DNA from 4 places in the Kitasatospora sp. NPDC127067 genome. Region 3 is predicted to be linked to each of the others. Evidence: riboswitches for the same ligand, from Rfam matches in the RefSeq annotation. Region 3 holds a riboswitch; each other region holds the start of a gene.
What was found. Region 3 has a riboswitch for cobalamin ahead of ACFWJ4_RS29405 (peptidase). Riboswitches for the same ligand answer to the same signal wherever they lie in the genome.
Positions count from the first base shown of each region.

Region 1: it holds a riboswitch for cobalamin, as region 3 does, so the genes downstream of both, ACFWJ4_RS12780 (HoxN/HupN/NixA family nickel/cobalt transporter) here and ACFWJ4_RS29405 (peptidase) in region 3, are expected to answer to the same signal.
Region 2: it holds a riboswitch for cobalamin, as region 3 does, so the genes downstream of both, ACFWJ4_RS27640 (ribonucleoside-diphosphate reductase subunit alpha) here and ACFWJ4_RS29405 (peptidase) in region 3, are expected to answer to the same signal.
Region 4: it holds a riboswitch for cobalamin, as region 3 does, so the genes downstream of both, ACFWJ4_RS19105 (cobalamin biosynthesis protein) here and ACFWJ4_RS29405 (peptidase) in region 3, are expected to answer to the same signal.

Region 1 covers NZ_JBHXEM010000023.1:3,022-10,207, reverse strand. The annotation lists gene nusB (transcription antitermination factor NusB) at 1-24, opposite strand, end outside; gene efp (elongation factor P) at 29-592, opposite strand; gene ACFWJ4_RS12785 (M24 family metallopeptidase) at 671-1,777, opposite strand; gene ACFWJ4_RS12780 (HoxN/HupN/NixA family nickel/cobalt transporter) at 2,158-3,273, opposite strand; cobalamin riboswitch at 3,304-3,517, opposite strand; gene ACFWJ4_RS12775 (metalloregulator ArsR/SmtB family transcription factor) at 3,600-3,983, shown strand; gene ACFWJ4_RS12770 (hypothetical protein) at 4,042-5,715, shown strand; gene ACFWJ4_RS12765 (AAA family ATPase) at 5,724-7,186, opposite strand, start outside.
Region 2 covers NZ_JBHXEM010000081.1:31,940-39,125, forward strand. The annotation lists gene ACFWJ4_RS27625 (glycosyltransferase family 2 protein) at 1-1,333, shown strand, start outside; gene ACFWJ4_RS27630 (glycoside hydrolase family 26 protein) at 1,339-2,424, shown strand; gene ACFWJ4_RS27635 (glycosyltransferase family 39 protein) at 2,424-4,157, shown strand; cobalamin riboswitch at 4,220-4,363, shown strand; gene ACFWJ4_RS27640 (ribonucleoside-diphosphate reductase subunit alpha) at 4,556-6,961, shown strand; gene ACFWJ4_RS27645 (ribonucleotide-diphosphate reductase subunit beta) at 6,961-7,186, shown strand, end outside.
Region 3 covers NZ_JBHXEM010000092.1:21,206-27,318, forward strand. The annotation lists gene ACFWJ4_RS29385 (rhodanese-like domain-containing protein) at 1-410, opposite strand, end outside; gene ACFWJ4_RS29390 (sulfite exporter TauE/SafE family protein) at 569-1,318, opposite strand; gene ACFWJ4_RS29395 (rhodanese-like domain-containing protein) at 1,315-1,719, opposite strand; gene ACFWJ4_RS29400 (rhodanese-like domain-containing protein) at 2,062-3,450, shown strand; cobalamin riboswitch at 3,587-3,708, shown strand; gene ACFWJ4_RS29405 (peptidase) at 3,805-4,884, shown strand; gene ACFWJ4_RS29410 (flagellar hook-length control protein FliK) at 4,914-5,393, shown strand; partial or broken gene ACFWJ4_RS29415 (hypothetical protein) at 5,545-6,039, opposite strand.
Region 4 covers NZ_JBHXEM010000043.1:46,137-53,322, reverse strand. The annotation lists gene ACFWJ4_RS19115 (putative cobaltochelatase) at 1-955, opposite strand, end outside; gene ACFWJ4_RS19110 (cobyric acid synthase) at 1,110-2,648, opposite strand; gene ACFWJ4_RS19105 (cobalamin biosynthesis protein) at 2,645-3,637, opposite strand; cobalamin riboswitch at 3,745-3,877, opposite strand; gene ACFWJ4_RS19100 (alpha/beta hydrolase) at 4,316-5,422, shown strand; gene ACFWJ4_RS19095 (hypothetical protein) at 6,291-7,186, shown strand, end outside.

The DNA.
Region 1 (7,186 bases), on a different contig from region 3:
GGCCTTGCTGCGTGCGGCCGACACGGACTTACTTCACCCGGCCGAGGTAGCTGCCGTCGCGGGTGTCGACCTTGACCTTCTCACCCTTGGTGACGAAGAGCGGCACCTGGATCTCGGCGCCGGTCTCCAGGGTGGCCGGCTTGGTGCCACCGGTGGAGCGGTCGCCCTGGACGCCCGGCTCGGTCTCGGCGATGGTCAGCTCGACCGCGGCCGGGAGCTCGATGTAGAGGACCGAGCCCTCGTTCTGCGCGACGAGGGCCTCGAAGCCCTCCAGCAGGTACTTGGCGGCGTCGCCGACGACCGACGGCTCGATGGTCAGCTGGTCGTAGGTGTCCATGTCCATGAACACGAAGTTCTCGCCGTCCTTGTACGAGAACTGCATGCCGCGCTTGTCGACGTTGGCGGTCTCGACCTTGGTGCCCGCGTTGAAGGTCTTGTCGACGACCTTGCCGGTCAGGACCTCCTTGAGCTTGGTACGCACGAAGGCCGGGCCCTTGCCGGGCTTGACGTGCTGGAACTCGACGACGGACCAGAGCTTGCCGCCCTCCAGCTTGAGGACCATGCCGTTCTTGAGATCGTTCGTGGAAGCCACGGGCGCACTAACTCCTGTATAGCTGTCAAGGAACCAAGGGATTGCGTCCTGCCTCCCACGGCCCCCGGGGGGCCGCGGTCACAGGGCGAGGAGCTCCTTGGTGGTGATGGTGAGCAGCTCGGGCCCGCCCTCTTCGAGGGGGCGCACGACGAGCGTGTCCTCGATCCGGACGCCGCCCCTGCCCGGGAGGTGGACCCCCGGACCGACGGTGACCGGCACGCGGCTGTCCAGTTTACCCATGTCCGACGGACCGAGGCGCGGCGCCTCCCGGATCTCCAGCCCGACGCCGTGGCCCACCGGGTGCGGGGAGGCCTCGGTGTGGCCGGCCGCCTCCAGGACCTGCCGCGCGGCCCGGTCGGGCACGCACTGCTCCACGCCCGGTCCGAGCGCCTCCCGCCCGGCCCGCTGGGCCCGGAAGACCAGCCGGTGCAGCTCCACCTGCCAGGGCGCGGGGGCCGCGCCGATCACGAAGGTGCGGGCGGTGGAGACGCCGTAGCCGCGGTACTGGGCGCCCATCACCACGGTCAGGAAGTCGCCCTCCTCCACCCGGCGGTCGGTGGGCTGGTGGGCGGCCTGACCGGAGTGGCTGCCGGTGCCGACCGAGACCGGGAAGGCGGCCCGGTCGGCGCCGTGGTCGATCATCCGGCGCTCCAGCTCCATCGCCAGGTGCCGCTCGGTGCGGCCGACCAGGATCGACTCCAGCAGTTCGCCCAGTGCCTGGTCGGCGATCTCGGCGGCGATCCGCAGGTCGGCGATCTCGTGCTCGTCCTTGACCACCCGCAGCCGCTCGACCGTCTGACCGAGGTCCACCAGCCGGGCCCCCTCGGTCAGACCCCCCACCGCCCGGTGCCGGGTGACGGTCAGGTCGTGCTCCTCCACCGCCAGTCCCGACACCCCGGACCGCGCGGCGACGGCCGCGACGGCCAGCGCGGAGTCCGACCCGGCCGCCACCGGCAGCCGGGTGACGTCCGGGGCGATCAGGTGCTCCCCGGAGTCGTCCGGCGGCAGGTCGTCCGGCAGCGCGAGCAGCGCCCGCTCCCTGGTCAGCAGCAGGCTCGCCCCGCAGGGCGCGCAGCCCGTCAGGTACCGCACGTTCGCCGCGCGGGTGATCAGCGCCGCATCGGCCCCGGCCGCACTGCAGTGCTCCCTCACCCGCTCCCGCCGCCCCGCGTACGCATCCGCCATGCGTCGAGCCTACGAACCCCCGGCCCGAAGCGCCCGCCGAGCACCCCCGGCAGAACCCCCAATACCCCTTGCACGCCCCCCTGCGCGACCGCGGCACCGTCCCCCTCGGACCCGCGCCCCGCCCCCCACGCAGCGTGCCACCGAGGGGCCTCGCACCCCCCGGTGGCCCCTCGGACCTCGACCGGTCGCTACGTTCCGTCACGGATCTGTCACTTCCGGTCCTGTGCGAGTGCGACCCGGTCGGCGGCCGGCGCGTCGACTTCCGCGAGGAGCGCCGACCCGGGGCGCACCCGGCCCCCGGAACGCGAACGGCGCCTCCCCACCGCGGGGAGGCGCCGTTCCGGCGTGCGCGGGCAGGCCGCTGCGCGCGGCCGGGTGGCTCAGGAGCCCTCGGGCGTCCAGCGCTTCTCGACCCCGGCGAGCTTCCAGTACCCGATCGCGATCGCCCAGACGACCACGAACAGCCCGGCGATGGCGTAGCCGACGTTGTCCAGCGAGATGTCGGCGATGAAGCCGGTGACCGGGTCGGTCAGATCGAGCTTCTCGTGCAGCACCCCGACCAGCTCGATGGTGCCGATGACGAAGGCCACCGCGATCGACAGACCGGTGATGGTCAGGTTGTAGTACACCTTCCGCACCGGGTTGGCGAAGGCCCACTGGTACGCGAAGTTCATGAACGTCCCGTCCAGGGTGTCGAACAGGCTCATCCCGGCCGCGAACAGCAGCGGCAGGCAGACGATCGCGTACCAGGGCAGCCCGGAGGCGGCGCCCGAGCCGGCCATCACCATCAGGGTGACCTCGGTCGCGGTGTCGAAGCCCAGCCCCAGCACCATGCCCACCGGGAACATCTGCCCGGGCCGGGTGATCGAACGGGTCGCCCGGTTCAGCACCCGGGCCATGAAGCCGCGCGAGTCGAGGTGCGCCTCCAGCTCCTTCTCGTCGAACTTCCCGGCCCGCATCGAGCGGAACACCCTGAGGATGCCGAGCAGCGCCGCCAGGTTGAGCGCGCCGATCAGGTAGAGGAACACGCCGGAGGTGGTCGTCCCGATCACGCCGAGCCACTTGTGGGTGGCCGACTCGTCGTCCATCAGGGTGTTCGCCAGCTGCGCGCCGCCCGCCACCAGGGCGGCCATCAGCACCACCATCGAGGAGTGCCCGAGGGCGAACCAGAAGCCCACCGAGACCGGCCGCTTGCCGTCCGCCATCAGCTTTCTGGTGGTGTTGTCGATCACCGCGATGTGGTCGGCGTCGAAGGCGTGCCGCATCCCGAGGGTGTACGCGGTGATACCCAGGCCCACCCCGAAGACCTGGGTACCGACCGCGTACTTCTCGGGTGCGACCAGGAAGATCAGCGTGCCGAAGGCCACCACGTGCATGGCCACGATCACCGCCATCAGCCCGGCGGTACGGACGGTGTCCTCGCGCCGCCACTGGAAGCTGGGCAGCGCGGAGGGGGCCGGTTCGGCCCCGGCGGCAACGGTTTCGGGCAGGGTCATCTGCGGATCACGCTCCAGCACCTCGTGGAAAACCTCGTGAGATGCCGTGGCCGGTCTCCTGGCTGACGGGACGCCCGTACCCGCCTTCCCAAGCGCGCGAGGCGCCCAGTGGCTCCATGGGTACGGACGACGTTCCTCCGCGGACGGAGGAACGACCCGATCACAGTGGCGAGGGCCGCTCCGGGCTGGGACCCCTGAGGGTCCGTCACCGGTCTTCCCGAGCACCACGGCGGGGAACACCGTAGGGGTCACGCCCCGACCCGTGCAAGGTTGCGCACCTGCGCAGGTGTCCAGGATCACAGACCGCCGCCTGCGAGAATGTCCGCATGCATCTCGTACCGGCCGACCGCGCGGGCCACCGCACCATCGACGGGCACCGGGTCTGCGAGGCCATCGCCGCGATCGGCGACCCGGCCCACGTCCGGTCCTGGGCCGAGCGGTTCTCCCTGCTCGCCGACCCCGGCCGGCTCGCCCTGCTGCTCGCCCTCCACCGGGCCGGGCCGCTCGCCGTCACCGACCTCGCGGTCGCCACCGGCATGCGCGACCCCGCCGTCTCCCAGGCCCTGCGGCTGCTCCGCACGGCCGGCGTGGTCACCGGCGACCGGGACGGACGCGTGGTGCGCTACCAGCTCGTGGACGAGGCCATGCGCCCCCTCCTCGACGAGTGCGCTGCCGGCGAACACCACGAGCCCACCGCGGCCACGGGCTGACCCACTGGCCCGGCCCCGGAACCGCGCCGCGGCCGGAGCGGATGAGTACGATCATGACGTGCCGTCCCGCCCCCACGCCTGGCCCGCCGACCGGTGGAACACCCGACCGGTCAGGGCCCGCGTGCTGGCGGTCGCCCGCACCCTCACCTCGGCCACCCGGGTCCTGGACGTCCTGACCCTGCTGAACCCGGACGGCATCGAGCGGTACTTCACCGTCAACCCCGGCTCCGCCTTCGCCGACCGCGCCCTGGACGAGTACCTGCACGGCCTGCCCGGCTTCACCGTGCTGGACTGGGAGGACGCCGTCAGCCGCCGCTTCGACCTGGCCGTCGCCTGCGCCGTCCACTCCTCCATGCACCGGCTGGACGCCCGCCTCGTCGTCCTCCCGCACGGCGTCGGCTACAACCGGCTGGTCACCGAGTCCACCGGCGACACGGTCACCGCCGCCGGTCTGTCCCGCAACGAACTCACCCACCGCGGACGGGTGTTCGTGGACGTCCTCGGCCTCTCCCACCCCGAGCAGCTGGACCGGCTGCGGGACTCCTGCCCCGAGGCGCTGGACGTCGCCCGGGTGGTCGGCGACCCCTGCTTCGACCGGATGCTCGGCAGCCGGCGCTCCCGCGACGGCTACCGCGCCGCGCTCGGTGCCACCGGCGGCCGACGGCTCGTCGTCGTCAGCTCCACCTGGAGCGAGCACTCCTTGTTCGGCCGCCGCCCGGACCTCCCCCGGCGGCTGGTCCGCCGGCTCCCCGCCGACGAGTACACGGTGGCCGTCGTCCTGCACCCCAACGTGTGGAGCCGCCACGACCCCGAAGCGCTGCTCGACGACGCCCGCCGGATGGGCCTGCGCCTGATCCCGCCCCACCAGGGCTGGCAGGCCGCGCTCGTCGCCGCCGACTGCGTGATCGGCGACCACGGATCGGTCACCGTCTACGGCGCCGCCCTGAACCACCGCACCCTGCTCGTCGCCACCGGCGCCGCCGAACTCGACCCCCGCTCCCCCGGCTACGCCTTCGGCCAGGCAGCGCCCGTCCTCGACCCGGACGGGGACCTCGCCGCCCAGGTCGAACAGGCCCTCGCCCGGGACCCGGCCGACCTGAGCGCGATCACCGACCGCTCGCTCGCCCACCCCGGCGAATCCGCCCGGCTGCTGCGCCCGCTGCTGCACTCCTTCCTGGCCGGGCTGGACGAGCCCGCGGACGAACCGGCCCTGCCGCCCTACCCCAGGCCGGCCCCGTGCCCCGGCACCGTCGACCGGCCCACCGCGTACGACGTCGAGGGCCGGAGCGAGGGCACCGAGGTCAGCCTGCGGCGCTACCCCTTCGACCCGCACGACCACGCCCCGCGCGGCTTCCACGCCCTCACCGACGAGCACCCGGGCGACGCCCTGCGCTACACCGCCGAGGTCCTGGCCCGCACCGAGGTGCACGCCGAACGCCCCGCCGGCCGCTGGCTCGCCGACTCCGCCGCCGAACTCCCCGGCCTCGCCGTCGCGGTGGCCGCCCTCGGCCCGGCCCGCCACCTGCTCCGACTGCGCGCCGGCCTGCTGCTGGAGGCCCGCGCCGAACCGGACTGGACCTGCCCCGACCCCGCCGTCGACCCGCTGCTGCTCGGCTCCGCCGTGGCCTGCTGGCTCGCCGACGGCGGCGACCCGGCCGGCCTCCCCCGGCACGGCCTCACCGTCCGCACCGGCGAGCACCGCACCCGGGTGTCCTTCCGCACCGGCCCCTGAGAAGGGCGCTACTGCGGCAGCTCCCGCAGCCGCGCCCGGCTGCGCTCCGCGAGCTCCACGTCGTCCAGCTCCTCGGCGAGGGCGAGCAGCAGGGTGTGGGCCTGCGCCTCCTTCGCGTACTGGCCGCGCTCCTCGGCCCGCCGGGCGCAGTCGCCCGCGTGGGCGGCGGCGAGCTCCGGCTGCCCGAGCGCCCGGTGGGCCCGGGCGCGGACCAGCGGCAGCTTCATCAGCATGTCCTCGTCCCGCGTCCGCTCGGCCCGCGCGGTGGCCTCGGCCAGCCGGGCCAGCGCCTCCTGCGCGCGGCCGTCGGCGATCAGCGCCTGCGCCAGGTTGTAGCTCTGGACGATCTCGCCGTGCTCGTCGCCCCGGTTCGCCGCCAGAGCCAGCGTGAACCGCCGCACCGCGTCGCCCGGGCGGCCGTCGGCCAGGCAGAGCAGACCGTCCGTCTCGTGGAGCACGCCCACCACCCGACGGTCGGTCACCAGCGGGACCTGCTCCGCGGCGAGCGCCAACTGCTCGGCGGCGAGCCGGTATTCCTTGCGGTCGAAGTGGGCCCGGGCGAGCTGGTTGCGCATCCGGACCACGGCGGCCGGCTGGTTGTCCCACTGGGCCGACTCGATGCCGAGCCGGTGGGTGGCGATCCAGTCCTGGTAGAGCCTGCGGTCGTGGTACAGCAGCCAGAGCGACTCGCACAGCCGCCACACCTCGCCGTGCCACCCCTGCCGGGCCGCCTCCTCCACCACCGCGCGGAAGTTGGCCCGTTCCGCGTACAGCCACTCCAGGGCCGCGGTGTCGGAGGCGAAGCGGGGCAGGTCGTCGCCGCTCGGGTCCTGCAGGCGCAGCCTGCTCCCGGCCATCGCACGGTCGGCGACCGAGGCCCGGCCCCGGTAGTACGCCACGACGGCGGCGAGGAGTTCCCCGCGGCCGGCCAGTTCCCGGGTCCGGCCGTAGGCGTGCAGCCGCACCACGTCGTGGGCCCGGAAGCGGTCCTCGCGGTCGCCGTCCACCACCTCGTCCAGCACGTGGACGCCCCGTAGCTCCCCGATCGCCTGCCCGGCCCGCTCGACGCCGACCGCACGCGCCAGTTCGGCGGAGACGAAGGGGCCGGGGTGCACGCCGATCAGGTGGTAGAGCGCCCGGCCCGGCGCCGACAGCCGCTCGTAGACCAGGTCGTAGGTCGCGCCGAGATCGCTCTCCTCGTCCTCCAGTATCGCCAACCTGCCCTCCCGGTCGTGCAGTTCGGCCACCACCCGGCCGACCGGCAGATGGTCCCGGTCCAGCAGCTGGCTCCCGACCGCGTTCAGCGCGAGCGGCAGCCCGCCGCACAGCTCGACCAGTTCCGCCAGTTCCCCGTCGGTGCCCCGCCCCGGGCCCACCCAGCCGCGCACCAGCTCGGCGCCCGCCCTCGCGCTCAGCGGGCCGAGCCGGCGCACCACGGCGCCGTCCGTCCGCAGCGCGGGCAGCCGCCGCC
Region 2 (7,186 bases), on a different contig from region 3:
CCTGATATCCCGCTGGGTGCACGGCTTCAACGAGACCTTCGACCTCTCCGCCCACCGGGCCCTGGTCAAGTCCTGGCAGCCCGAGCACCATCCGACCGTCGACATCTTCCTCCCGGTCGCCGGCGAGCCGATCGAGGTCCTGCACAACACCTGGACGCACGTCGCCCGGCTGCGCGACCAGTACCCGGGCGACGTCACCCCGTACGTCCTCGACGACAGCAACAGCCCGCAACTCGCGCAGATGGCCGTCGACTTCGGGTTCGTGTACGGCACCCGCGACAAGCTCGGCTGGTTCAAGAAGGCCGGCAACCTCCAGTTCGGCTTCCGCAACTCCGACAGCGACTACATCCTCATCCTGGACGCCGACTTCGCGCCCCGGCCGGACCTGCTGAACGAGATGCTCCCCTACATGGAGGCCGACCCCCGCCTCGGCATCGTCCAGTCCCCGCAGTTCTTCCGCATCCTGGACTCGCAGAACTGGATCGAGCGCGGCGCCGGCGCCGTCCAGGAGCTGTTCTACCGGACCGTCCAGGTCTCCCGGCAGCGCAGCGAAGGCGCCATCTGCGTGGGCAGCTGCGCGGTGTACCGGCGCGCGGCGCTGGAGGAGAACGGCGGTACCACGCTGATCGGCCACTCCGAGGACGTGCACACCGGGTTCGACCTGCGCCGCCTCGGCTGGGACCTCCAGTACATACCCGTCGCGCTGGCCACCGGCGTCTGCCCGGACAACGTCGGCGGCTTCTTCAACCAGCAGTACCGCTGGTGCACCGGCTCGATGAGCCTGCTCGGCAGCAAGAAGTTCTGGCAGACCAAGCTGCGGCCGATCACCCGGGCCTGCTACCTGTCCGGCTTCTTCTACTACATCCACACGGCGCTGTTCACCGTCGTCTCACCGCTCATCCCGATCGTCCTGCTGCTCGCCCGCCCCGACCTGATCCGCTGGGAGAACACCGCGCTGGTGCTGCCCGGCCTGCTCTACGCGACGGTCGTCTTCCCGCTCTGGCACCGCAACCCCTACCGGCTGGAGGCCTGGGCCGCCCGCATGATGTACGGCTGGGCGCACGTCTTCGCCATCTGGGACATCGTGCGCCGCAACCGGATGGCCTGGCAGCCGACCGGCTCCAGCGGCGCCAAGCGGAACAAGACCCGGCGGTTCTGGATCGGCGTCATCGCCTGGGGCGGCGGAACCGCCCTGCTCTGGGTGCTGCTGAGCATCTGGCGGATGCTCACCATGGGCCCGCTGAACTTCGCCCTCGTCCTCGCCTCCGGCCTCTTCTACGCCACCATCGTGGGCCGGGTCCTCGTCCAGCCCCGCCCGACGGAAGCAGTGTGATCGCCATGACCGCCCACCCGAGACGGGCCGGCCGGCTCCGTCGCCGGCTGGCGCTCCCGCTACTGGCCGCCGCCGGCCTGCTGCTCACCACCGCGTGCGGCCCCGAGGACCCCGGCTTCGCGATGCAGAAGGACCTCGCCCGGGCCGCCCCGGCCGCCACCCCGGCCCCTGGCGCTCCGGGCACTCCGGGTGCGACTCCCGCGCCCGCCCAGCCCAAGGCCCTGCCGGCCGGCGTCCCGTACGACGTCACGCCGCTGCTCAGGCCGAGCCACAAGTACCTCGGCGCCGCCCTGCCCGACGTCCCCGCCACGATGGACGCGCTGCCCGGCTACCGCGACGCGATCGGCAAGCAGCCCAACATCCTGGAGTTCTACGCCCACTGGAAGGGCGGCTTCGACACCACGGGCGCCCGCCGGATCCACGACGCCGGGGCGCTTCCCTTCATGGCCTGGGAGCCGCACGACCGCTCGCTCGCCTCGATCGCGGCCGGCGACACCGACGACTACGTGCGCGGCGTCGCCAAGGCCGTCGCCAGGTTCAACCTGCCGATCGCCATCAGCATCGCCCACGAGATGAACGGCGACTGGTACCCGTGGGGCCGTCAGGCCGCCACCCCCGAGGACTTCGTGGCCGCCTGGCGCCACGTCCACGACCTCTTCGACCAGGCCGGCGCCACCAACGTGATCTGGGTCTGGAGTCCCAACATCACCGACCCCGCGCCCAACACCCGTCTGGAGCCGTACTACCCCGGCGACACCTACGTCGACTGGGCCGGCATGACCGGCTACTTCACCAAGACCGGGCCCAAGACCTTCGAGACGCTCTACGGCCCGACCATGGCCGAGATCCGCGGCTTCTCCCAGAAGCCCTTCTTCATCAGCGAGACCGCCTCCGAGCAGGGCAAGCGCCAACGCGCCGACATCGACCAGCTGTTCTCCGGGCTTGAGGCGCACGACGACATCGTCGGCTTCGTCTGGTTCAACATCGTCAAGCGAGCGGACTGGCGGGTCGAGGCCGTGCCGGACACCCTCGCCGCGTTCAAGCAGCGCGTGTCCGACCCCCGTTACGGCTTCGACATCCGGAACCCCTGATGAGTACTGAGTCCGAGTTCTCCCCCGTCCCGCACGGCCGCTCCGCCCACGACCCGGCCGCCGAGCCGGACCTTGACCCCGACGGGCCCGGGGCCGTGGCGGCGGGCAGCCCCGACGGGCCCCGCACGGCCGCGGCGGCGGGCAGCCCCGCACGGCCCGGAACCGCCGTGGCGGTCGACAACCCCGACGGCGTCGAGCTGGCCCCGTACACCATCCCGCAGGTCCCCGCGCTCGGCTGGGACCCGGGCACCAGCCCCCGCCGCCGCTGGATCGCCCGCGGCCTGCTGGGCGCCGTCCTGACCGTCCAGGCCGCCCTCTCGCTGCGCCTGCTGGCCGCCGCGCACCCCGACGAGGCCGCCGCCATGGTCGCCGGCCGCCAGCAGCTGTCCCACCTGCTGCACGGCACCCCGGTCACCACCGACCTGGTCGACCGGGTGCACGGCTCGCCCTGGCTCTACCCGCCGCTGGCCGGCGCCGCCGCCGACGCCAACGGCATCTGGGGCACCCGGCTGCTCAGCCTCGGCTTCGCGCTGCTCACCACGGTGCTGCTGTACTCGCTGACCCGGCGGCTGTTCAACGAGCGGGTCGCCATCTGCGCCATCGCCGGGTACGCCGTCCTCCAGTCCACCGTGGTGGTCGGCTTCTACGCCGCGCCCGAGTCCCTCGCCCTCCTGCTGGTCGCCCTCGCGGCCTGGACCACGGTGTTCACCGCCGGCCGCCATCCGGCCCTGGCCCTGCTCGCCGCCCCGCCCACGGCGCTGGCCTGCGCCACGGCCTACTCCGCGGCCTTCGCCGTCCCCGCCCTGGTCGCCCTCGCCTTCGCCTGCGCCCGGCCGTACCACCGGGTGGGCCCGGCCGCCCTGCGCGCGCTGCTGTCGGCCCTCGGCATCCTCGTCCTGCTGCTCCCGTACGGCACCCTCGGCAGGGTCGCCGGGTGGTCGCCCTCGCGCGGCAACGCCCCCGGCTCGGCCGGCTCGATCCTGCTCGGCACGCTCCAGTGGGCCGGCCTGTTCACCGTCCTCGCGGTGGCCGGCACCATCGCCTACGCGCGCCGCGAACAGATGCCCGAGCACGACGCGCCGGAGAAGGACGCCCTCCCCACCACCCGGGGCGGGCGCGCCCTGCTCGGGGCCGTCCTGACCGCCACTGCCCTGCTGGTCCCCGCCGCCCACCTGTGGACCGGCACCTCCGGCGCGCTGTTCCGCCACCTCGGCTACGGCATGCTGCTCGCCGCCCCGCTCGCCGGGGTCGGCCTGACCCGGCTGGTCGGCGCCCACTTCCGCCACCCCCAGCTCGGCATCCTGGTCTGGGTCGCACTGCTCGCCCTCGGTCTGGAGCAGTCCGCCCTGCGCTACCAGAACGGGCCCGACTCCGGCCGTCTGCTGGCCGTCCTGCGGGTCCACACGGAGCCCCAGGGCCGCTACCTCACCGAGGTCGACGGACTCGCCGAGTACTACCTCGGCGGCGTCTCCAGGCCCGAGCAGTGGATCTCCGCGCGCGCCGGGACGGACTACCGCGACGGGGCCGGGGTCGAGCACCACGGCGACGACGGCAGCGTGGCCGCGATCCGGGACGGCTGGTTCACCATGGTCGTCCTCGACAGCACCGCGCCGAGGGCCACCGACCGGGCCCTGAGCGAGGCCCTGAGCACCGCCGGACACTACCGGCTGGTCGCCCAGTTCACCTCGCCGACCGGCGATTCGAGTACGTACAAGGTCTATCTGAAGCACTGACCGGCCGCCCGGCTCACGCACATCCGCGACACGACAGGCACAACATATGGTGCCGCCGCAGTCCGGCGGCACTACATGTATGCTCGCTTCTGCTGTCGATGCAGGGGAACCCGGTGCGAATCCGGGACTGCCCCGCAGCGGTGAGCGGGCGGCTGCAGAAGCCGTAACCGCGAGTCCGATGACCTGCCGACGGCGTGCGCCACGGCCCTCCCGCAGAGGCCGCGCGAGCACCGAGCAGTACCCCTCCGGGCCTCGCGGGCGGGCCGGGGAGTCACCTCGCGCGACGCTTTTTGCGTTCGTGCCGTGCTCCCCTGCCCCGATCGGCCCGGTGGCCCCCCGATCACCGCCGCCGATCGCCGCCAGGAGAGAGCGCCTTGACCACCGCTGCCTCAGCCACCCTGCCCGCCCAGGGCTCCGGTACCGCCTTCACCGACCCGACGGTCTCCGACCCCGGGGGCGCGCTGCTGCGGCTGCTCACCGACCGCAGCACCGACCTCACCGAGGTCGACCCCGGCCATGTCGCCGCCGCCGCGCTGCGCGGCCGCCACGCCGGCTCGGACTTCGCCGAGCTGCGCGGGCTGGCCGTGGACGCCGCCGCGTCGATGATCGCCGAGGACCCCCAGTACTCGAAGCTCGCCGCCCGCCTGCTCGCCCTGGAGATCGTCGACGAGGCGAACAACCAGGGCTCGGTGTCCTTCTCCGCCTCGATCGCCGTCGGCCACGCCGAGGGCCTGATCGGCGACACCACCGCCGCCTTCGTCACCAAGCACGCGGCCGCCCTGGACGCGCTCGTCGACACCAAGGGCGACGACCGCTTCGAGTACTTCGGCCTGCGCACGGTGCAGTCCCGCTACCTGCTGCGCCACCCGATCACCCGCAAGGTGATCGAGACCCCGCAGCACTTCCTGCTCCGCGTCGCCTGTGGCCTGGCGGTCGGCGACAGCGAGCAGTCCGTGCGCGAGGTGGCCGAGCTGTACGGCCTGATGAGCCGCCTGGAGTACCTGACCTCCTCGCCGACGCTCTTCAACTCCGGCACCCGCCACCCGCAGATGTCGAGCTGCTACCTGCTCGACTCGCCGCTGGACAACCTGGACTCGATCTACAACCGCTACGCGCAGATCGCCCGCCTGTCCAAGCACGCCGGCGGCATCGGCCTGTCGTACTCGCGCATCCGCTCGCGCGGCAGCCTGATCCGCGGCACCAACGGCAAGTCCAACGGCATCGTGCCGTTCCTGCGCACCCTCGACTCCTCGGTCGCCGCCGTCAACCAGGGCGGCCGCCGCAAGGGCGCGGCCTGCGTCTACCTGGAGACCTGGCACGCCGACATCGAGGAGTTCCTGGAGCTCCGCGACAACACCGGCGAAGAGGCCCGCCGCACCCACAACCTCAACCTGGCGCACTGGATCCCGGACGAGTTCATGCGCCGGGTCAACGCCAACCAGGACTGGTCGCTGTTCTCCCCGGCCGACGTGCCCGAGCTGGTCGACCTGTGGGGCGAGGAGTTCGACGAGGCGTACCGCAAGGCCGAGCTGGCCGGCAAGGCCGTGCGCACCATCCCGGCGCAGACCCTGTACGCCCGCATGATGCGCACCCTCGCGCAGACCGGCAACGGCTGGATGACCTTCAAGGACGCCTCCAACCGCGCCGCCAACCAGACCGCGCTGCCGGGCCGCACGGTGCACTCCTCCAACCTGTGCACCGAGATCCTGGAGGTCACGGACGACTCCGAGACCGCCGTCTGCAACCTCGGCTCGGTCAACCTGGGCGCCCACGTCGCCCCGGGCGCCTCGGCCGCCGACCTGATCGGCGCCATGGACTGGGAGCGCCTCGACGCCACCGTCCGTACGGCCGTGACGTTCCTCGACCGCGTGGTGGACATCAACTTCTACCCGACCACCGAGGCCGGGACGTCCAACTCCCGCTGGCGGCCGGTCGGCCTCGGCGTGATGGGCCTCCAGGACGTCTTCTTCCAGCTGCGGATCGACTTCGACTCCGCCGAGGCGAAGGTCCTCTCCACCCTCATCGCCGAGCGCATCATGCTCACCGCGTACGAGCGCTCCGCCGACCTGGCCGAGCAGCTCGGCCGCCACGAGGCGTACGGCGAGACCCGCGCCGCCCGCGGCGAGCTGCACATCGACCACTTCCCGACGGCCGCCCCGCAGTGGGCCGACCGCTGGACGGCGCTGCGCGCCCGGATCGCCGAGACCGGCCTGCGCAACTCGCTGCTGCTGGCCATCGCGCCGACCGCGACCATCGCGTCCATCGCCGGCGTGTACGAGTGCATCGAGCCGCAGGTGTCCAACCTGTTCAAGCGCGAGACGCTGTCCGGCGAGTTCCTCCAGGTCAACCCGTACCTGGTGCGCGAGCTCAAGGAGCTCGGCGTCTGGGACCAGCAGACCCGCGACGCCCTGCGCGACGCCAACGGTTCCGTCCAGGAGCTGAACTGGCTGCCCGCCGAGGTGCGTTCGCTGTACCGGACGGCCTGGGAGCTGCCGCAGCGCGCGCTGATCGACCTGGCCGCGGCGCGGATGCCGTACCTGGACCAGAGCCAGTCCCTGAACCTGTTCATGGCGGCGCCGACCATCGGCAAGCTCAGCTCGATGTACGCCTACGCGTGGAAGGTCGGTCTGAAGACCACCTACTACCTGCGCTCGCGCCCGGCCACCCGCATCGCCCAGGCCGCGTCCGGTGCCGCCCGTGCCGCCGCGCCGGCGCCCGTGAACACCCCGACCCTCACCCCGGAGCAGGAAGCCGCCCTCGCCTGCTCCCTGGAGAACCCCGAGTCCTGCGAGGCCTGCCAGTAATGTCTCAGTCCGAAGACCGCAAGATGCTGCTCGACCCCGGCTTCGAGCTGACCCTGCGCCCCATGCGCTACCCGTCGTTCTACGACCGGTACCGGGACGCGATCAAGAACACCTGGACCGTCGAGGAGGTGGACCTGCACTCCGACGTCGCCGACCTGGCGAAGCTCAGCGAGGGCGAGCGCCACCTGATCGGCCGGCTGGTCGCGTTCTTCGCGACGGGCGACT
Region 3 (6,113 bases):
CCCGGCAGGGCGAGGTCGATCAGCACCCCGGCCAGCGCCAGCGAGCCGGCCACCAGGCGGACCTGGCGGTCCAGTGCCCACACCCGGCGGGCGCCGGCCACCTGGTCCAGCGGCCGGCCGGCGTCGGCCCAGGCGTTGGTGCCGCCGCTCAGGGTGAGGGTCGGGATGCCGGCGTCGGACAGCTGGCGGCACGCGTCGTCGGCGCGCGGCCCGGCGGCGCAGACGACGGCGATCTCGCCGTGCGCGGCGGCCTCGCGCAGCGTGGGCAGGGCGCGGTCCAGCTGGTCGAGCGGGACGTTGAGGGCGCCGGGGATGTGGCCCGCGGCGTACTCGCCGGGGGAGCGGACGTCGATGAGGGTGAGCTGCCCGAGGCGGGGCTGGAGCTGCTCGACGGTCAGCGGCGTGGTCATGGGGGGTGGGGTCCTCTCCGGAAGGGGGTGTGGCTGGGGGTGGGGGGGGTCGGGGGCTGGGCGTCGGCCCGTCGCGGTGGCGCCGTGGTCGGCCCGTTGCGGTGGTCGGCCCGGCGTGCTGATGCAGGCCGGCGTGTTGATCGGTCCGGCGTGGTGAATCAGGCCAGCGTGGTGATCAGCATCAGCGCGGCGACGGCGAGCAGGGCGACGGCGAAGGCCTTCCGCAGGGTGCGCCCGCTGAGCTTGTCGGCCAGCCGCTTGCCGTCCCAGGCGCCGAGGATCGCGGCCCCGGTGAAGGGGGCGGCCACGGCCCAGTCGATCGCGCCGGTCGCGCCCAGGCGGGGCAGCAGGGCGGCGAGCGAGTTGGCGGTGATGACCAGCAGACTGGTGCCGACCGCCTCGGCCATGGTGAAGGCGAGCACCGAGACCAGGGCCGGTACGGCGAGGAAGCCGCCGCCGACGCCGAGCAGTCCGGTGACGGCGCCGAGCCCGGCGCCCGCGGCCGTGGAGCGGCCGAGTCCTGCGGCGGAACGTTCCTGCGCCTCGGCCTTGGGCGGCTTCAGCATCCGGAAGGCCGCGAGCGCCGCCAGCACCGCGAAGGCGCCGGTCAGCAGCGCGCCCGGCAGGTGGGCGGACAGCGCCCCGGCGGCCGCGGCGAGGGGCAGTCCGGCGGCGGCGAACAGGGCGCCGGTGCGCCAGCGGACCCGGCCCGCCCGGGCGTGGGCGATCAGGCCGGTCAGGGAGGTCGCGGCGACGATCACCAGGCTGGCGGTCGTGGCCAGCGCCGGGCTGAAGCCCAGCAGGTATACCAGGGCGGGTACGGCGAGCATGCTGCCGCCGCCGCCCAGCCCGCCCAGGGCGAGCCCGACCACCGCGCCGGCGGCGAGTGCCAGGAGCAGCGTGGTCATATCACGTGCCCGGCGCTTCCGTCGGGCGTGGTGACCGGGAGCCCGGACAGGGCCCAGGCGTTCATGCCGCCGGCCACGTTCAGCACCTCGACGCCGCGCTGGGCGAGCAACTCCGCCGCGCGCTGGGAGCGGTGGCCGGAGCGGCAGATCGCCAGCACGGTCCGGCCGGCCGCCGCGGGCGGCAGCGGGACACCGGCGACCAGGCCGATCAGCGGCTGGTGCAGCGCGTCGGGGGCGTGTCCGGTGGCGAACTCGACGGCCTCCCGGACGTCGAGCAGCACGGCGGCGCCGGTGCGGGCGAGTTCGTGGGCCTCGGCGGGGGTGGTCCGCCCGGGGGTGCGGTGTCCGTGGGCGCGGTGTTCGTGGGGAGCGGACCCGTGGGCGTGCGGCAGCAAAGGCATGCGGTGTCTCCAGTGGTGCAGACCGGACCGCAGTGGTCCGGCAGGTCGGGGGCGGCGCGGGCGTCCGCACGGGCCCGGTGGCCCGGTACGGCGGCGTGACCGGTGCGTCCTTGGCCCCGCCCGTATCGGCTCGGCGGCGGTGGCCGGCCCCTCGATGGCTTCACCATAGTACCCCCGGGGGTATTATCGAAATCGTTCGGACATACCCCCGCCCGTATCGGCTCCCGAAGCCGTATGCTCGCAAATATACCGAGGGGGGTATCGCGATGGCGCTGTGGCGCCCAGGAATCCGGCTTCGCCAACCAGGAGAAGGCCGAGGCCCGACCCGGAGGAGACAACCCCGTGATCTTCAGCCAGTACTACCTCGACTGCCTCTCCCAGGCCTCCTACCTGATCGCCGACGAACGCACCGGCCGGGCCGTGATCGTCGACCCCCGCCGGGACGTCGACGAGTACCTCGCCGACGCCATGGCGCGCGGCCTGACCGTCGTCGGCGTCATCAACACCCACTTCCACGCCGACTTCCTGGCCGGCCACCTCGAACTCGCCGCCCGCACCGGCGCCTGGATCGGCTACGGTCACCGCGCCGAGACCGAGTACCCCATCCGCAAGCTCGCCGACGGCGAGCGGATCGAACTCGGCGACGTCACCGTCCAGGTCCTCGAAACCCCCGGCCACACGCCCGAGTCGATCAGCATCCTGGTCTTCGAGCAGCCCGACGACACCGTCCCGTACGGTGTGCTCACCGGCGACGCGCTGTTCATCGGCGATGTCGGCCGCCCCGACCTGCTCGCCTCGGCCGGCGTCACCGCCGCCGAACTCGGCGCGATGCTCTACGACAGCGTCCACCGCAAGCTGATGGGCCTGCCCGACGAGACCCTCGTCTTCCCCGCCCACGGTGCCGGCTCGGCCTGCGGCAAGAACCTCTCCGCCGACCGCCAGTCCACCATCGGGGCGCAGCGACTGACCAACTACGCCTGCCGGCCCATGGACCAGGACACCTTCGTCCGCATCGTCACCGCCGGCCAGTCCACCGCCCCCGCCTACTTCGGCCACGACGCCGCCCTCAACCGGCAGGACCGCCCGCTGCTCGATCCCACGAACGCAGCCCGCCCGCTGTGCCCCGAAGGCTTCAAGGAGGCCCGTACCGCAGGCGCCGTCGTCCTCGACGCCCGCAGCCCCCAGGACTTCGGCGCGGGACACATCCGCGGCGCCATCAACGTTCCCGTCGACGGCCGCTTCGCCGAACAGGCCGGCACCGTCCTCACCCCCGACAGCAACATCGCGATCATCGCCCCGCAGGACCGCGAGGGCGAGGTCATCACCCGCCTCGCCCGCATCGGCTTCGACCGCATCGCCGGCTACCTGCGCAACCCCGGCAACGCCCTGCCCGCCCTCGCCGACGAGGTCACCCCCGCCGGCCGCCTCACCGCCGACCAGCTCCGCACCGCCCTCACCGACGCGCAGCCCCCCACCGTCCTGGACGTGCGCACCTGCGGCGAGCGCGAAACCGGCTCCATCGAAGGATCCCTGCACATCCCCCTGACCGAACTCCCGGGCCGCCTCGACGAGATCCCCACCGACCGCCCCCTGGTCGTCCACTGCGCCAGCGGCCACCGCTCCTCCATCGCCGCCAGCCTGCTGCGCCACCACGGCCACACCGAGGTCTCCGACCTCCTCGGCGGCTACAGCGCCTGGCACACCCTCACCCACCCCGCTCAGGTGTCATGACGTACCGCCAGTGATCAGGTCGTCGGCCTCGCCGGCCTTCGCCTTCGCCCCGGTGATGACGAGGCCACTGTTCAACCGGGGGTTCGGGCCCCGGGGTCTCTTGACCCGCTGTTCGGGGCATCGCCATGATGGGCCGTCATGTTGTGACTCCGCCGATGGGGGAAGTCCGGTCCGAATCCGGCGCTGACCCGCAACGGTAGGCCGCCGACCCCGCGTCGGCGGCGAGCCCGAGTACCCGTCGGCGGAGGTGTGTCACCCCTCCTCCCGTCGTGGTCTGCGGGCCGGAGCCCGCTGGCCCCTCGGCGCTCGCCGACGCCTTCCGGGCCCCTGCGTGCGGGCCCGGAAAGGCATCCCATGCCCGCCGTTCGCCGCTCCCTCGGCCCGCTCGCGATACCCGCCCTCGCCCTCGCCACCCTGTTCCCGGCGGCGGCCACCGCCCATGCCGCTCCCGCCGCCGCGACCTCGTCGCCGACGGTCCGTCCCGACGCCGCCGCCGCCGGCGGTTGGCTGGCCCGGCAGCTCGTCGACGGTGACCACTTCGAGTCCGTGTTCAACGGCACCGCCTACCCCGACCAGGGCCTGACCATCGACGCCGTGCTGGCCTTCGCGGCCTCGCACAGCTCCGACGAGGCCGCCGCGAAGGCCACCGCCTGGCTGGCGAAGCCCGAGATCATCGGCGGCTACCTCGGCGACGGCACCACCGAGGCCTACGCGGGCGCGACGGCCAAGCTGCTGCTCGCCGTCGAGGTGCGCGGCGGGAACACGGCGTCCTTCGGTGGGGTCGATCTGCCGGCTCGGCTGCGCTCGCTCCAGACCGCCGAGGGCCGCTTCTCGGACCGCTCGCAGTGGGGCGACTACAGCAACGCCTTCGGCCAGTCGCTGGCCCTGATCGCCCTGCACCGCACGCCCGGTGACGCCCCCGCCGCAGCCGTCGACTTCCTGGCGAACAGCCAGTGCGCGGACGGCGGCTTCCCCGTCTCCTTCGGCCAGGCGACCTGCACCGGCGACCCCGATGCCACCGCGCTCGCCGTCCAGGCCCTCGCCGCCACCGGCCGCACCGCCAAGGCGAACGCGGGCCTCGGCTGGCTGGCCGCGCACCAGAACACCGACGGCGGGTTCGCGGCCGCCGGGGCGACCACTTCCAACGCCAACACCACGGGCCTGGCCACCCAGGCGCTGCTGGCCGGCGGGCGCTTCGGCGCCGGCCTCAAGGGTTGGAGCCGGCTGGTGAAGTTCCAGCAGGGCTGCTCGGCCGACCCTGCCGTGCGCGGTGCGGTCGCCTACGACGCCTCCGGCTTCGACGCGGGCAACGGCGCCCGGGCCACCGCACAGGCCGTCCTCGGCCTCGCCGGCACCCCGCTGGCCACGCTCTCCGCCGCCGGGGCCCGCCCGGACGCGCCCACCCTGGCCTGCCCGGCCCCGGCCGCGTACTGAACACGCCCGAAACCAGGAGGAGTTCACCGATGAGCGATACCCTCACCCCGGCGCGCCCGGTCCGCCGTACGCTCGGCTCGGTCGCCGCGGCCGCCGCCCTCACCGCCGGTCTGCTCGGCGTCTCCGCCGTCCAGGCCCCGCAGGCTCGGGCCGCCGCTTGCGGCGGGACCACCGGCGTCACGGTCGTGGTCGACTTCACCGCTGTCGGCGGCGGCATCCAGACCGGCTGTGCGCCCGGCGACCCGGCCAGCGGCCTGGCCGCGCTGACCGGCGCCGGATTCAGCTACGCCTTCCACCCGCGCTTCCCGGGCTTCGTCTGCACCGTCAACAGCCTGCCGACGACCTGCACCAACCCCACCGGCAGCGCCTACTGGTCGTACTGGCACGCCCAGCACGGCGGCCCCTGGTCGTACAGCAGCCTCGGCGCGGGCAGCTACAACCCGGCCCCCGGCGACGTCGAGGGCTGGTCCTTCGGCGCCGGCGCCCAACCCGGCATCACCGCTCCCTGACCCGCCTGCCCGTACACGTCGACGCCCCGGCCTCCCCGACGAGGGAGGCCGGGGCACAGCGGTCGGGCGTGAGGTGCCCGCCGGCGCCGGACGAGTTTGTCGTACAGCAGTACGCTGCCGACCGCCGCAGCCGAGCACGCACGGCCGACGCGGGCGGGGTGGCGGTGAAGCCGGCGCCGGAGACGGCGCGCAGGCCGTCGACGGAGGCGTACGGGGACGGGGAGGTGTCGGTGGGCAGGCACTTGAAGCCGCCGCCGGGATTGAACTGCTGGGCGATGAGGAAGTCGACCGGGGTCTTGCTGTAGTTCCAGCCGCCGTCGTTGTGCTGGTTGGCAGGCACGGTCGCGACCGAGGCGTTCAGCAGGGACTGCGGGACGCGTTGTCCGCCGGTCCGGGTCTTGGCGCCGCCGAGGGCGAGCAGGCCGAAGACGGTCCCGTTGAAGTTCGCGGACGGGCCGTAGCAGCCGGGTTCGGCGGTCTGCCAGTAGGCGGTGAGGTCGGCCACGAGGTTGCGGGCCGGGCCGATCCGCGCGGGGTCGATGCCGGCCGCGTAGGAGTTGAGGATGCCACGCTCGTCGTCGGTGACGACCGGCGAGGTGCTCGGCCAGCTGCTCGCGGCGAGCTGGTTGCGGTAGACCAGGCGCGCGCGTCAGCTCCGGATTCGCACCGGATTCCCCCGCTCGGCCACCGCGGACGTCACCGCACCCGTGAACGGATCTA
Region 4 (7,186 bases), on a different contig from region 3:
AGGGGTTGCGGCGGCGCCGGTGCGGCAGCGCCAGCTGCGCCGCCTTGCGGACGTCCTCCTCCTGCACCTCGGTGCGCCCGTCCCAGGCCGCCAGTGCGACGGCCGTGCGGGCCATCACGATGTCAGCGCGCAGCCCGTCCACCTCGAACGCGGCGCACACGGCGGTGATCTGACGCAGTGCCACATCGGTCAGCTCGACCTTGGGCAGCAACTCCCGTGCGGCGACGATGCGTTCGGCGAGAGCCCGCTCATCCTCGGCGAACCGCTCGGCGAAGCCGGCCGGGTCCGCGTCGTAGGCGAGCCGGCGGCGGACCACCTCGGCGCGCTCGGCCGGATCCCGGGTGGCGGCGATCTCGACGGTCAGGCCGAACCGGTCGAGCAGCTGCGGCCGCAGCTCGCCCTCCTCCGGGTTCATCGTGCCCACCAGCAGGAACCGGGCCGCGTGGCGCACCGACACGCCCTCGCGCTCGACGTAGGAGCGGCCCATCGCGGCGGCGTCCAGCAGCAGGTCCACCACGTGGTCCTGGAGCAGGTTCACCTCGTCGATGTAGAGCACGCCGCGGTGCGCCCTGGCGAGCAGCCCGGGCTCGTACGCCTTGACGCCCTCGGCCAGCGCCCGCTCCAGGTCGAGCGAGCCGACGATCCGGTCCTCGGCCACGCCGACCGGCAACTCGACCAGCTGGGCCGGCCGTTCGGAAGCGGGCGGGGAGACGTGCGGCCCGTCCGGGCACTGCGGGTCGGGCGCGGCCGGGTCGCAGGCGAAGCGGCAGTCGTCCACGGTGGCGATGGACGGCAGCAGGCCGGCCAGCGCGCGCACCATGGTCGACTTCGCGGTGCCCTTCTCACCGCGCACCAGCACGCCGCCCACGGCCGGGGAGACCGCGTTCAGCAGCAGCCCGAGCCGCAGGTCGGCCATGCCGACGATCGCGGTGAACGGATAGCGGACGTCACTCATGCCGTACCCCACTCCTGTCGTGCCCGGTTCCGCGGCACCGTCCGGTCCTGTGATCCTGCCCGGCTCGGTGAACCTGCCCGGTTTCGTGATCCTGCCTGGTCCCGTGATCCTGCCCGGCTCTGCTGCCGTACCCGGCACTGCCGCCGTACCCGGCTCATGCGTCACTCCCAGGGGCCCCGGGCGGGACGAACGGCAGCGATCCGGCCGCCGGCACCCCGCCCTCGATCAGCTTCCACAGCGCGTCGGTGTCGGCGTGCTCCTCGATCAGGTCGCCCAGCCGGTCCAGCCGGGCCTCGCGCGCCGCGGCGAAGGAGGTGTCCGGGGCCGGGACGAACGCCCGGCCCGACAACGCGGCGACCTCGCGCAGGAGTTCGCGGCGGAACCCGTCGTTCTCCAGCGCGCCGTGCCAGGTCGTGCCCCAGACCGGGCCCACCCGGCAGCCGTCCAGACTCCGCCCCCGGCCGTCGGAGACGAACGTGTCCCCGCCCTCGACGGTGACCACCCCGTGGTGGATCTCGTAGCCCTCCACCCGCTGCCCGTACGCCTCGCCGACCGGCCGCGCCAGCACCTTCTCGGCGCCGAACCGCACCTGCGTCGGCAGCAGGCCGAGGCCCTCGACGGCCCCCGCCTTCGACTCGACCTCGTCCACGATCGAGCGCGCCAGCATCTGGTAGCCGCCGCAGACCCCGAGGACCGGCAGCCCGGCCGCCGCCCGCGCCCGCAGCGCCGGCTCCAGACCGCGCTCGCGCAGCCAGGCGAGGTCCGCGACGGTGGCCCGGGTGCCGGGCAGCACCACCAGGTCGGCGTCGGCCAGCTCCTCCGGGCGGGTCGCCCAGCGCACCAGCACGCCCGGCTCCTGCGCGAGCGCGTCCATGTCGGTGAAGTTGGACAGCCGCGGGAAGCGCACCACGGCCACCCGCAGCACGTCCGCGCCGTACGGCCCGGGCCCGTCCGCCCGGTCCACCACCGTCGACAGGTCCAGCGAGTCCTCGGCGTCCAGCCAGAGCCCGGGCAGCATCGGCAGCGTGCCCAGCACCGGACGGCCGGTCAGCCCGTGCAGCATCTCCAGCCCGGGCGCGAGCAGCCGCGCGTCACCGCGGAACTTGTTGACGAACCAGCCGGCCACGTGCCGCTGGTCCTCCGCCGACAGCAGCGCCAGCGTCCCGTACATCGCCGCGAAGACCCCGCCGCGGTCGATGTCCCCGACCACCACCACCGGCAGGGCGGCGGCCGTCGCCAGGCCCATGTTGGCGATGTCGCGGTCGCGCAGGTTGATCTCGGCGGGCGAGCCCGCGCCCTCGCAGACCACCACGTCGTAGCGGCCGCGCAGGTCCGCCAGGCACTCCAGGGCACGCTCCAGCAGGACGGGCTTGCGCTCGCGGTAGTCCAGCGCGCCCACCTCCGCCACCGGCCTGCCGAGCAGCACCACCTGGCTGCGGCCGTCCGCGCCCGGCTTGAGCAGCACCGGGTTCATCGCCGCCTCCGGCTCCACCCGGGCGGCCTGCGCCTGCATCGCCTGGGCACGGCCGATCTCGGCGCCGTCGGCGGTGACGAAGGAGTTGAGCGACATGTTCTGCGCCTTGAACGGCGCGACCCGCACGCCCTGGCGGACGAGCCAACGGCAGATCCCGGCCGTCACCACGCTCTTGCCCGCGTCCGAGGTCGTCCCCGCGACCAGCAGCGCCTTGCTCATGCCCGTCCCTTCTTCCTCAGCAGCATCCGCAGCAGGACGTGCCCCGCGACCGTCGTACCCAGCGCCAGTGCGCCCACCCGCCGGGAGAGCGCACAGGCGCGCTCGATGTCGTCCACCGTCACCGGCCGCAGCTCCGCACCCAGCACGGGCCGGTGCTCCACCCTCTCGCCGTACCGCAGCGCCCCGCCCAGCCGTACGCCCACCGCGCCGGCGAACGCCGCCTCGGCCTGGCCCGCGTTCGGGCTCGGGTGCGCGGAGCCGTCGCGCCGCCAGACCCGCCAGGCCGTACGGGGCTCGGGCGCGGCGGCCACCGTCAGCAGCGCCGTCAGCCGGGCGCCCGGCCAGCCCGCCAGGTCGTCCAGCCGGGCCGAGGCCCAGCCGAACCGGGCGTAGCGCGGCGAGCGGTGACCCACCATCGCGTCCAGGGTGTTCACGGCGCGGAAGGCCAGCAGGCCGGGCGTGCCGGCCAGGGCGCCCCAGGTCAGCGCGTTCACCACGGCGTCGGCGGTGTTCTCGGCCACCGACTCGACCACCGCCCGGGCGATCTGCTGCCCGTCCAGCGCGCTCGGGTCCCGCCCGCACAGGTGCGGCAGCCGCTCCCGGGCCGCCGCGAGGTCGCCCGCGGACAGCGAGCGGCCGATGGTGCGCGCCTCCCGGGTCAGCGAGGTGCCGCCGAGCACCGTCCAGGTCGCGGCCGCCGCCAGCACCGCCCGGCCCAGCGGACGCCGGCCCACCGTACGGTCCAGGGCGAGCGCGCCCGCCGCCACCGCGCCCACGCACAGCGCCGTGTACCCGGCCCCCGCGCCGCGGTCGTCGCGCCACAGCCGACGCTCCAGCCGGGTCGCGGCGCCGCCGAAGACGGCCACCGGATGGCCCCGGCGGGGGTCGGCGAAGCGGGCGTCGGCGACATGGCCCGCGACGGCGCCGAGCGCGAACGCGGCGGCGCGGGCCAGCGGGCGCGGCGAGGAGGAGGGCCCGAGCGGGGTCATCGGGGGCACGGCGGAAGGCAGCTCGGAGTCCGGTGGGGCGGGGCAGCCTGCATCGCGTGCGTGTCCTCACTCAGGGTCCGCGCCCTGGATCGACGTGACGGGGGCGAGAGTCTCCTGGCTTCCGGGTCGAACGCACGCCCGGAGCCTTCCAGCGGCCGTCGACGGCCGCCGTGGCGATGTTCCGAGCGTGCTCCCCGGTGACAGTGGCGGGACCGCGCCGGAATTCCACCGGCTTCCTCTCCATGCCTCCGTTTGGCCCCAGGATCCCATCACGGGCCCGAACCGGGAGTCAACCGAGGTCACGGAGGGGTTGGTCACACGCGGACGCCGCCGACGCGCCGGGGATCGCCCGGCGCGGGGCCGCTGACAGGCCGGGGGATCGCCCGGCGCGGCACCGGTCCGTGGCCGGGCCGCTTCGTGCGTTCGGCGGCTGGGGCAGGACCGGGGCCACGCCTGCGGTTCGGTGGCATGCGCCGCGGAGTTCGGTGGCGGGCACCGCGGAAAGCCCCTCGCCGCCCCCGCCGCCGCCCTCGCCGCCCGCTTCCGGCACCTCCTCGGCGCCGCCGGGCCGCCGCCCGGGTGACCCGGACGGCCCAGCCCGGTGGCCGGGCGGACGGAGCGCCGGTGAACTGGTGCCCGAACACCGTCCGGTCCGTGAGCAACAGAGCGGGGAGCGAAATGCGTTGGGGAACCGCCGCCGTCGTGGCGGCCGCCGCGGTCGGGGCCGCCGTGCTGGTGATCGGCCGTCGGGCCTCCGAGCGGACGGTCCGTCCGGTGGCCGCCGTCCCGAAGTCCGGGCCGGTCCTGGTCCGCGGCCTCGCCCCCGGCCGCGTCACCTTCACCCGCGGCCCCGAGAGCCTGCGCCCCGGCCGCTGGGCGGTCGAGTGGGCGGACGGCGGGCACGCGGTCGTCGAGGAGGTCCTGCACAGCGACGAGCGGGGCGTCACCCGCCGGCTGCTCCGCGCCGACCGGGGCACGCTCACCCCCGGCACCGAGGTCCGCTTCACCCCCCGGGTCCACCTCGGCGACCCCACCGAGGCACTCGGCCTCCCCTTCACCGACACCACCGCCGACGGTGAGCTCGGCGCCCTTCCCGCCTGGCGGCTCGACGGCAAGCGCGGCACCTGGGTGATCCTGGTGCACGGCCCCGAGGCCGACCGCCAGCAGACCCTCCCGGTGCTCCCCGTCCTCGACCGGCTCGGCCTGCCCACCCTTGCCGTCACCTACCGCGGCGACCAGGGCGCCCCCGCCTCCCCGGACGGGCTCAGCCACTTCGGCGAGACCGAGTGGCGCGACATCGAGGCGGCGGTACGGCTGGCGCTCGACAGCGGCGCGGGCAAGGTGATCCTCTACGGCTGGTCGGTCGGCGCGACCACGGCCCTCCAGACCGCGGCCCGCACCGCCTGGCCGCACGCCGTCAGCGGCCTCATCCTCGACTCGCCGGTGCTCGACCTCCCGGTCTCCGCCCGCCGGGACGCTGCCCGGGCCGGCTTCCAGGGCGTCGCCGCCGAGCTCGGGGCCCTGGCCGCGGAGGGCCGCACCGGCGTCGACCTCGCCGACTTCGCCCGCATCGCCGACGGCACCGACCTGCGGGTGCCCACCCTTCTCCTGCACAGCCCCGAGGACCGGATCGCGCCCTTCGGCAGCGCCGAGAAGCTGGCCGCCGCCCGTCGCGACGTGGTCAGCCTCCAGGCCTTCCCCGGTGCCGACCACGCCACCCTCTGGAACACCGCTCCCGACCGGTACACCGAACTGCTCCGCCGCTGGCTCACGCCGCTGCTGTAGGGCGCCGCCGGCGGGTCCTCGCCGGAACGTCTCCCGGACGTGCCGCGGTCGGTGCTCCGCTTCCGCCCCTGCGGATCGGAACGCGGCCCCACCGCCGAGGTCCGAGCCGGCCCGTTGGTTCGACCCGTCGACCCGTCGACCCGATCCGTCCGATCCGTCCGACAGGGTCCGCGAGGCCCGCAAGACCTACGGGTCGCGCCCTCGCCCCCCTCCGCGCGCGGGCGTTTCCGGCTGGGCCGCGCCGGCTTTTCCGGCGCGCTTCCCCCTGCCCACGAATGAACGTTTCCCCCATTCCGCCGTAGGCGCGCGAGAAGTCGGCCGGTCCGACTTCTCGCGCGGCGCGATCCCCCCGCCCCGCCCGTCATCCGTCCGGATTCGGACTGGACAGCTCCGCCGGAAGTCGGCGGAAGGGGATTCCCCGTGCGACCGGCGCGAAAACCACCCCGATGTCAGGGACGACAATTTGCCCGGCCACTGACCCCCCACCCGTACGCACGGTAACCGCCCGAGCATTCCTGGCAACCGGGACGATGCGAGTGGCATGGGCAGGTCACACGTTTCCGGCCAGGCGGTTTGCCGCTGTTGCCCGATCTTGCGGAGGTGCCGCCACCGGTCGCCCGGTCGTACGGACAACCGGATGTGACAGAAGGCCGGTGCAAGGGGAAGACTGCTCGACGTGACGTCTCGGAACCCGCGCGACCGTGATGCCCCGCTCCCGCCGACGATCGGTACCGGTGCGACGGTGACCCGTCTCCCCGGAACGGCCCAACGGCCCGCCGGTGGCAGGCCGGGCGGGGCGGGTGTCCCCCGTAACGGAGTACCCCGGCGGCGAGGGCCCGCTCCGGCTCCCGGGCGGGGCAGGGTTCCCGTGCCCGAGGGCTTCCCGGCACCCGCCGAGCTGGCGCCGCTGGCCCGCCGGATGCTGGTGGACGCCGTCCGCGTCGCCCGCTGGGCCGGTGAGCTGGCCGAGGTCGACAAGCGCGGCGAACTGCTCCCCGAGGACGCCCGCGAGGCCGGCCGGGCGCTGGCCATGACGGTGGGCGCCGCCGCCAAGGCATGGGGGCAGGCGCTGCTGGTGGGCCTCGTGGAGCCCCGGGACGGCGGAGCCGGCCCCGGCTGGCGCCTGCATGCCTGGGAGCACGACGACGAGGCCGTGGTGCGCGGATGGTCGGCGATGTTCGACGCCTGGACCCTGCTCGCCCCGGTGCCGCCCGCCGCGCTGCGCGGCGTGTTCGCCGTGCTGGCCGGGCAGGCCGTGGACCAGGCCCCGCAGCTGCTCTCCTTCCTGCACCTGGTGGACGGCCCCGTCGCCGAGAGCGAACTGCTGGAACTGCTGCGCCGGGGCCTGGACGAGCGCCGGGTCGGCACCGGCCTCGGCGGACCGGGGCTGTCGCCGGTGCCGCACGCGGCCTCGGCCGTCTCCGCCGTCCGCGGCACCTGCCGCGCGCCGCAGATCGACACCCCGGCCGCGCCGGCCGACGTGGCCGCCGTCCTGGACTGGATGCTCGACGGCCTGGAGGCCGTCGGCGCCCTGGTGCGCAGGAACGATGCCGCGGAGCTGTCGCCGCTCGGCCACTGGGCGGTGCGGGCCAAGCTGGAGGAGATCTGCACGGTCGCGCAGACCGCGGCCGGGCACATCGAGCAGAGCGCCTTCGAGCTGCTGAACGCGTGTGCGGACTACTCGCCGGGCCCGGCCCGCGCCGAGTTCCGGGCGTGGGTCGCGGCCCGCCCGGCGGACCGGGCCGTGGGCGAGCTGCTGGAGGC